Regions from separate parts of the Cytobacillus sp. FSL R7-0696 genome, predicted to be linked through region 1. Evidence: predicted binding sites of a transcription regulator. Region 1 holds the regulator's gene; each other region holds the start of a gene.
What was found. Region 1 encodes CtsR, which represses protease genes until heat stress. Its sites were predicted from a motif close to ATGGTCAATAAAGGTCAAACA; they were not measured.

Region 1 (3,211 bases):
CTCGGTGAAATTATAGTACCTGTGAAGATGCAGGTTACCCGCGACAGGACGGAAAGACCCCGTGGAGCTTTACTGTAGCCTGATATTGAATTTTGGTACAGCTTGTACAGGATAGGTAGGAGCCTTAGAAGCCGGAGCGCTAGCTTCGGTGGAGGCGTCGGTGGGATACTACCCTGGCTGTATTGAAATTCTAACCCACATCCCTTATCGGGATGGGAGACAGTGTCAGGTGGGCAGTTTGACTGGGGCGGTCGCCTCCTAAAGAGTAACGGAGGCGCCCAAAGGTTCCCTCAGAATGGTTGGAAATCATTCGTAGAGTGTAAAGGCACAAGGGAGCTTGACTGCGAGACCTACAAGTCGAGCAGGGACGAAAGTCGGGCTTAGTGATCCGGTGGTTCCGCATGGAAGGGCCATCGCTCAACGGATAAAAGCTACCCCGGGGATAACAGGCTTATCTCCCCCAAGAGTCCACATCGACGGGGAGGTTTGGCACCTCGATGTCGGCTCATCGCATCCTGGGGCTGTAGTCGGTCCCAAGGGTTGGGCTGTTCGCCCATTAAAGCGGTACGCGAGCTGGGTTCAGAACGTCGTGAGACAGTTCGGTCCCTATCCGTCGTGGGCGCAGGAAATTTGAGAGGAGCTGTCCTTAGTACGAGAGGACCGGGATGGACGCACCGCTGGTGTACCAGTTGTCTTGCCAAAGGCATCGCTGGGTAGCTATGTGCGGAAGGGATAAGTGCTGAAAGCATCTAAGCATGAAGCCCCCCTCGAGATGAGATTTCCCATAGCGCAAGCTAGTAAGATCCCTGAAAGATGATCAGGTTGATAGGTTAGAGGTGGAAGTGTGGCGACACATGTAGCTGACTAATACTAATCGATCGAGGACTTAACCAAACAGGCGATTACTCAATAAATATCTTCTTCAGCATTATCTAGTTTTGAGGGAACGATTCCCTTACAATTTCATAGTCCGGTGGCGATAGCGAGAAGGTCACACCCGTTCCCATACCGAACACGGAAGTTAAGCTTCTCAGCGCCGATGGTAGTTAGGGGCTGTCCCCTTGTGAGAGTAGGACGTTGCCGGGCAAGATAAAAGAGCACATCATTTATGTGCTCTTTTTTGTCATGCTATAATGAATTCGTTTATTTAAATGGACAAATAACATCTATACAATCTAAACATAATATAAATTTAATGAACGAACCTATATTTCATACGTTTGAGATTTAGAAAAAAAGGGGAAAATTAATAATACTACTTCGTTGCAACATTTCACACAAATCATGTATAATTTATGTCAAATATAGTCAAAGTCAGATAGGGGGAGGCCGGGTGAAAAATATATCAGATATTATTGAAAAATATCTTAAAGAAGTCTTGGAACTTAGCGAAAGGGAAATTGTTGAAATTAAGCGAAGCGAGATCGCTGATAAATTTCAATGTGTCCCATCTCAAATAAATTACGTCATAAATACTCGGTTTACAGTTGAAAAAGGCTATGCTGTCGAAAGCAAACGTGGCGGTGGTGGTTATATAAGAATCACCAAAGTGCAAGCATATGATTATGTTGATTTAATTAATCAATTGATTAGGATTGTACGTGATCGTATTTCACAAAATAGTGCTGAAAATATTATAAACAGATTAGTTGAAGAAGAGATTATTACTACTCGAGAAGCGAAGATTATGTTAAGTGTCATTGATCGTTCAGTTCTTTACTTAGAGTTACCCTATAGGGATGAGTTAAGAGCAAGGATGCTTGTTGCGATGCTAAATACATTGAAATATAAGTAGGTTGTAAAGTATGGAGGGGTGAAACAGATGATATGCCAAGAATGTAATCAGAGACCTGCGACTCTACATTTTACAAAAATTATGAATGGCGAAAAGGCTGAGTTCCATTTATGTGAAAAATGTGCCCAAGAACATGGGGATATGTTTATGTTAAATAATGGATCTGGGTTTTCTATTAATAATCTATTGAGCGGATTATTTAATATAGATACAAGTTATGCAAATAACCAAGCTCAGTTAAATAAACAAACGCAGGTAGTACAGTGTGAGCAATGCTCGATGACCTTTCCTCAATTTGTTAAAGTCGGGAAATTCGGATGTGCCCACTGTTATGATTCTTTCCGAGCACAGTTAAAGCCAATTATTAAAAGGCTTCATAGTGGTAATTGGAATCATAACGGAAAAATCCCTACAAGAATGGGTGGAGATATCCATTTAAAAAAGCAAATTGAGGATTTAAAAATAAACTTGAAAGAACTTATAACTAAAGAGGAGTTTGAGAAAGCAGCAGAGACAAGAGATGCAATACGTCAATTGGAAAAAGAAATGAAAAACCATCTAGAGGGAGGGGAATGAACTTGTCTTTAGAAAGGTTTATCAATCAGGCTGTCAGCTCTTGGATGAGTGCAGAAGGTCCTGATTCTGATATCGTACTTAGTTCTAGAATTCGTTTAGCTCGCAATATTAAACAGGTTAATTTTCCAACCATCTTTTCTCATGATGAAGCTAAACGTGTGATAGATATCATTAAAGCAAGAATGGAAAAATCGACTTTTGATACTTATGGTGACTTTTCGTTATTGCAAATGGATGATTTACAACCATTGCAAAAAAGGGTGCTGATGGAAAAACATTTGATTAGTCCTCATTTAGCAGAAAACGCTAGTCATGGTGCCTGCCTACTTACTGAAAATGAAGAGGTTAGCATTATGTTGAATGAAGAAGATCATATACGTATACAGTGTTTATTTCCAGGCTTCCAATTATCAGAAGCATTAGAAGTTGCAAACCAAATTGATGATTGGTTAGAAACTGAGATTGATTATGCATATGATGAACAGGTAGGGTATTTAACTAGTTGCCCAACAAATGTGGGCACAGGTCTCAGAGCATCTGTCATGATGCATTTACCAGGATTAGTATTAACTCATCAAATGAATAGAATCATTCCAGCAATTAACCAACTTGGATTAGTTGTTAGAGGAATTTATGGAGAAGGTAGCGAAGCATTAGGTAATATCTTTCAAGTTTCTAACCAAATCACATTAGGGAAATCAGAAGAAGATATTGCTGAGGATTTAAAAAGTGTTGTGGAGCAATTAATTTCGCAGGAAAGGTCAGCAAGAGAAGCATTAGCGAAAACCTCTAACATACAATTAGAAGATAGAGTCTTCAGATCCTATGGTATTTTATCTA
Region 2 (3,211 bases), 1.6 Mb from region 1:
CTTTTAGTGAATTAGAGTCACTTGAAGCCTATTTACTTGCTTTAACAGAAAAGGATTGGCAAGCAGTAGCAATTGAGGATTGGCAAAACGACAATGTAAAGGAAGTGACGATATCATGATTACAACATCGACTGTATGTGGTAAAAAGTTAGATATTAAAGGACAGGATATGCTAACATTAGCTGATTATTCTTCTGAAGAAATCAATGGACTTGTCGAAAAGGCATATTTAATGAAGCAAACGGATCATCAAGCCGAAGAGCCATTGAAGGGCAAAATATTGGGAATGATTTTCGAAAAGTCATCTACACGTACAAGGGTTTCCTTTGAAGCGGGTATGTTACAACTTGGCGGTCATGCCCTTTATTTAAATAGTAATGACATGCAAATCGGTAGAGGAGAAACGATTGCAGATACCGCAAAAGTATTATCTAATTATGTTGATGGCATTATGATTCGTACATTTTCTCATGATATTATAGAAGAACTTGCCACACATGCTACTATTCCAGTAATTAATGGGTTAACGGACCTTTATCATCCTTGTCAAGCACTAGCAGACTTGTTAACGATTAAAGAAGTAAAAGGAAAATTAGCAGGTATTCGTTGTGTTTATGTTGGAGATGGCAATAATGTAGCTCACTCATTAATGATTGCGGCAGCAAAAGTTGGCATGCATATGACGATTGCATGTCCGAAAGACTACGAACCAGATGAAAAAGTGGTCACTTTAGCACAAGGATTTGCTGAAGTGACGGGCAGTAAAATTGTCGTCGAAAACGACGTAAAAAAGGCGGTTGATGGCGCTGATGTCATCTATACGGACGTCTGGACGAGTATGGGTCAAGAAGAAGAAAATGAAATGCGTTTACAAGTCTTTCATGATTATCAAGTGAACGAGTCACTTGTAGCCTATGCAAAAGAAGATTATTTATTCCTTCACTGTTTGCCCGCACACCGTGGGGAAGAAGTCTCGGCGCCTGTTATTGACGGTGATCACTCCGCTGTTTTCCAACAAGCAGGCAACCGTCTTCACGCACAAAAAGCCTTATTAACTGAATTACTATAGTGTTGTAACAAGCTGAAGCACGAACTATTCTGTTCCTAGAATGGTTCGTGCTTTTTATCATTTGAGGGGAATTTAGGAAGTTTGAGGGTGAGCAAAAAAGGGTTTGCTCGTACATTGAGAGGAAAAAACGCAGGGATAGTGAAGCAAAGTGAGTGAGCTCGTACACCAAGAAGAAAATGCGTTGGAATAGCGTATCAAAAAGGATTTGTTCGTACATCATGAGTAAAAAACGCAAAGATAGCTGCGGGGTAAGAGTAATTTAAAAAGTACACCCAACAATAAAAGCGCCAGAGACAGGCTTGCAATCTGATTTGAGGAAAACACAATACCTACAATTTCCTTTATGATTCCTCCTTCTCGCGGAAATAATAAAAGTGTAAGTTTGAAGGAGGTGCTCATTTTGGGACAAAATCGACAATTTAGAGCAGGGCAGAAAGCGCCAAATAATGGTAAATATATTGAGATTGGTGAAACTGGCAGTAATGTGAATAACCCACAAGTGGTAAGTCTTCGTGCGGGTGATCGATTTCCTGAAAACTCAAACCATAATCGATTATGGACTTATCAAAGAAAACCATAATAAAGAACGAATCAGATGCCATCCCAAAATGTGGATGGCTTTACATATGGCAGGAAATAATTTTATAATAAAACAAAGGTCAAAAAAGGTCAGGAGTGTGACGTGCGATTGGATATTAATCAAATGACAACCTCTTTGCAAGAAGGTTTAATGACTGCCAAAAGGATGGCGACAAATAAAGGTCACCAAGAGGTGGATACGGTGCACCTTTTCCTTTCCTTCTTGCAGGAGGATCATCTATTTACAAATATTTTAAGACGAAGTGATTTTACAATTGAAAATGTGAAACAATCATTGCAACATTTATTAGAAAGAAAACCCAGGGTTAGTGGAAGTGGTGCGGATTTAAATTCTTTTTATCTTACCAATGATTTAAGAAAAACCTTGTCAAAAGCAGAAGAATTAAGATTGCAATGGCAGGACAATTATATATCCATTGAACATGTTTTATGGGCAGTGATTGTGGCAAAGACGAATGTTACAGACCTCTTTTTAATGAAAAAGAAAGATATCCAACAAGCAATTGAAGAGATCAGGGGGAATCAAAAGGTGACATCACAAAACCCAGAAGGTACTTATGAAGTACTTCATAAATATGGTAGAGATTTAGTGGAAGAAGTGAAAACAGGGAAATTAGATCCTGTCATTGGCAGAGATCAAGAAATCCGTAATGTGATTCGCATACTTTCAAGGAAAACGAAAAATAATCCTGTCCTCATCGGTGAGCCAGGTGTTGGTAAAACAGCAATTGTTGAGGGATTAGCACAGAGAATTGTTAGAAAAGATGTACCAGAGGGACTGAAAGATAAGACGATTTTCTCATTAGATATGAGTGCGTTAATTGCAGGTGCTAAATTTAGAGGTGAATTTGAGGAACGTTTAAAAGCAGTGTTAGCAGAGATTAAAAAGAGTGATGGTCGTATTCTTCTGTTTATAGATGAGATACACACAATCGTTGGAGCTGGTAAAACAGAAGGTGCGATGGACGCTGGTAATATGTTGAAGCCAATGCTTGCCAGAGGTGAGCTACATTGTATTGGCGCAACAACATTGGATGAACATAGAAAGTATATTGAAAAAGATCCGGCATTAGAGAGAAGGTTTCAACAAGTATTAGTAAAAGAACCCGATGTAGAAGACTCTATCTCTATTTTAAGAGGTTTAAAAGAGCGATTCGAAATTCATCATGGGGTCAATATTCATGACAGGGCTATTGTTGCAGCAGCTACTTTATCTGATCGTTATATTACAGATCGTTTTTTACCAGATAAAGCGATTGATTTAATTGATGAGGCATGTGCAATGATCCGGACAGAGATTGACTCTATGCCTACGGAGCTGGATGAAGTAACAAGAAAGGTAATGCTGCTTGAAATTGAAGAGGCCGCTCTGCTAAAAGAGTCTGATGAAATCAGTCAAGGGAGGTTAGAGAAACTAAGAGAAGAACTTACTAACTTTAAGGAACAAGCGAAAGAAATGAGAGCGAAATGGTTAACAGAAAAGGCTGCGATACAATCGATACAATCAAAACGAGAGCAGTTAGAAATTTTGAAAAGAGAGTT
Region 3 (3,211 bases), 3.0 Mb from region 1:
ACTGTTCCCTTAGCTATCTTTCTATTAGCAGCATGCGGAACATCAGAAACAGACAATGGCAATGGTGAAAATAATAATAGTAATCCACCAAATGAAGAAGTAGATGAAGATCAAAATCAAAATGAAAACAAAGAAGATAGCCAAAAAAGTGAAAATGAAATTCGCGTGATGGAGGAAAATTTATCATATGAAATAGACGGTGAAACAAAAGAAGAAACTGCTTTTCTTAAAGAAAGTGACAATCAAGCGTTTTCTTTACATGTTTTACCTGATTTCACCTTAACTGCAGAGGAACCAAATAAAGATATCCTTCATTTAAATGATCAATCTGAGGTGTTTATGCGAATTGAGGTACTTCCTGAAGAAGTAGACATGAAACAACTTGAGGAGAATACAATGATCCAACTTCAATCTGTTAACGAAGAAGTAGAGCATCCTTCTCTTCCTCAAGATGACTTTTTCAAAGATGCTGTTATGATGGAAGCTTCATCTGAAACCGATACAGTAACGGCATTTATTATCCACAATGATTCAGCCCAAGTAAAGCTGACTTTATTTAATAAGAATGAAGATACTAACTATAAAGATGCTTTTATAGAAATGGCAAAAACGATTCATACAAATTAATAAAAAAAGAGACTGTCCTAGCTGTCAGTCTCTTTTTTCATCCATAATAAGATGATAAATGTTAAACTAATATAACCAAATAAAGGATATAAATAGGAAAGCAGTTCTCCATATTCAATGAATGAACCGAAATAGCAGATGGTAAAAATCCCAATCACTGTTACAACCGTAGGAATATTAAAATATTGCCGAATTTGCCTTTCCACTCCAAAAACGTTTCCAATTACTGAAGTAAATATTTCACCATAAATAACAAATACGAATATCCAATATATTGAAGACGCAAGTGACTTCATAATAGCTGCCATAGGGATTTCATAACTTTCTAAATTAGGAATATTCACCAATGACAAATGACTAGAAACTAAAATCATTGTTAGTGCAATCCCACCAAAATATCCTCCCCATTTAATCGTATGTATATCTTTAATATCCGAAGCAACTGGAACTAACACAGCTTGCGCTAACATTAAATTAAATGCGGCATACGTAAATGGAGATACAACTGATTTCCAACCATCCTCAGCAAAAGGAATATATAAAATATTTTCTAAAAAGAAAGGCTGTTGAATAGAGAAAAACAATAAGATGAAACTAAAACTGATCATCATAGGAACGACAACAACGTTTACGGCAAATAATCCTTTTATACCTACAAGCATTGTTATAATTGATAAAGCAATTGTAAATACCACACCAATTGATTTAGATAACCCTAGTTGTTCTTCAAACACAGCACCTGCACCTGAAAGCATAACAGCACAGACACCTAATAACATGATGAGCATTAATCCATTGATAATTAAACCAAAATGCTTTCCAAACAAATGTGTATTTAACTCTTGAAAAGATCTTGCATTTATTTTTGCAGCAATGATCATTAGTTTTGATCCTAAAAACACAAATATATATCCACTCATTAAAATCCCAATTAAACCAATAAAACCAAATCTCGAAAAGAATTCGACGATTTCCCTCCCAGTTGCAAACCCTGCGCCAACAACAGTCCCTACATAAACTGCTGCGATTTGAAAGGAAGCTCCCCAATTAATTTTCGTCAAGTCGATCTCCTCCTTCTCCACAATATATGTAAAGAAGGACAAACAAAGACGAGCTTTTTCTTACGGAATACCTTTTTTCTAATTTTAATAAAAAAGATAATCAAAATACTTGAAAGTCAAATAAGGTCAAAGTATACTGTATTCATAAGGTCAAAGTTAGTCAAAGTCAAAAGGAGGAAACTTTAATGAAATGTCAAGCATGCAAACAAAATGAAGCGAATGTCAATATGAGATATGCGATTAATGGTAAGGAGACAACCATTCGTCTTTGTCAAAGCTGTTACGAGAATGAAAAACAATCTCTTCCTGCCTTTGGTCCGACGATGAATGGTTTCTCAGGTTTTATACCATTCGATGATCTTTTTAAACAATTGACAAATGAGCAAAATGCTCATCATCAAAGTCAACAACCGAATGAACCATCTCAAAGAAAACAAAGTGGTAGTGGTGGATTCATTGATCAATTCGCTAAAAACTTAACGCAAATGGCTAGAGCGGGTCTCATTGATCCCGTGATTGGTCGAGATAAAGAAATAGCACGAGTAATTGAAATACTAAATAGACGAAGTAAAAACAATCCAGTATTGATCGGTGAACCCGGTGTGGGGAAAACAGCTATCGCTGAGGGGTTTGCACTAAAAATAGCTAATAGTGATGTACCAAAGAAATTACTCAATAAAGAAGTTTACTTGTTAGATGTGGCCTCCCTTGTTTCGAATACAGGTATTAGAGGTCAATTTGAAGAAAGAATGAAACAACTAATAAATGAAGTACAAACACGAAAAAACATAATCCTTTTTATTGATGAAATCCATTTATTAGTTGGTGCGGGTTCAGCTGAAGGATCAATGGATGCTAGCAATATTTTAAAGCCTGCACTAGCACGTGGTGAGATGCAATTAATTGGGGCAACTACACTTTCTGAATATAGAAAAATAGAAAAAGATGCAGCATTAGAAAGACGATTCCAACCAGTTCACGTCAAAGAACCAAGTTTAGAGGAAGCAAGACATATCCTCGAAGGATTAAAAGACAATTATGAAAGCTTCCATGATGTTATTTATACAGAGGAAGCCATCACAGCTTGTGTAGAACTATCGTCAAGATATATTCAAGACCGCTTCTTACCAGATAAAGCAATTGACCTTATGGATGAAGCTGGCTCAAAATTAAACCTAACATTAGGTGTTTCATCTGATGAGGATATTGAATTGCGTTTAAAAGAAATAGCAAAGCAAAAAGAACAGTTGCTTAAAGAAGAAAGGTATGAAGAAGCAGCTCAATTAAGAGATAAAGAAACAGAATTGGAGAAGGCTCTTGGTTCAAACACAAGAGAAAGAGCGAAAGTAGAAGTCGAACATATCCAAAAAATCATTGAAGATAAAACCGGTATACCAATCGGAAAATTAATGACAGATGAACAATCTAAGATGAAACATTTACAAGAAAATCTAAACCGTAAAGTTATTGGCCAAGAAGTAGCAGTCGAAAAAGTAGCAAAAGCTATTAGAAGAAGTCGTGCA

Region 2: the regulator CtsR is predicted to act here: its motif matches at 1,725-1,745, upstream of clpB (ATP-dependent chaperone ClpB).
Region 3: the regulator CtsR is predicted to act here: its motif matches at 1,801-1,821, upstream of MKX29_RS23630 (ATP-dependent Clp protease ATP-binding subunit).

The regions. Positions count from the first base shown of each region.
Region 1 is NZ_JBBOWA010000001.1:1,626,906-1,630,116, reverse strand. It holds rRNA gene MKX29_RS08600 (23S ribosomal RNA) at 1-894, shown strand, start outside; rRNA gene rrf (5S ribosomal RNA) at 970-1,086, shown strand; gene MKX29_RS08590 (CtsR family transcriptional regulator) at 1,334-1,795, shown strand; gene MKX29_RS08585 (hypothetical protein) at 1,823-2,371, shown strand; gene MKX29_RS08580 (protein arginine kinase) at 2,374-3,211, shown strand, end outside.
Region 2 is NZ_JBBOWA010000001.1:56,516-59,726, reverse strand. It holds gene MKX29_RS00305 (carbamoyl phosphate synthase large subunit) at 1-119, shown strand, start outside; gene argF (ornithine carbamoyltransferase) at 116-1,069, shown strand; gene MKX29_RS00295 (YjzC family protein) at 1,470-1,649, shown strand; gene clpB (ATP-dependent chaperone ClpB) at 1,758-3,211, shown strand, end outside.
Region 3 is NZ_JBBOWA010000001.1:4,643,893-4,647,103, forward strand. It holds gene MKX29_RS23620 (hypothetical protein) at 1-627, shown strand, start outside; gene MKX29_RS23625 (YkvI family membrane protein) at 645-1,688, opposite strand; gene MKX29_RS23630 (ATP-dependent Clp protease ATP-binding subunit) at 1,874-3,211, shown strand, end outside.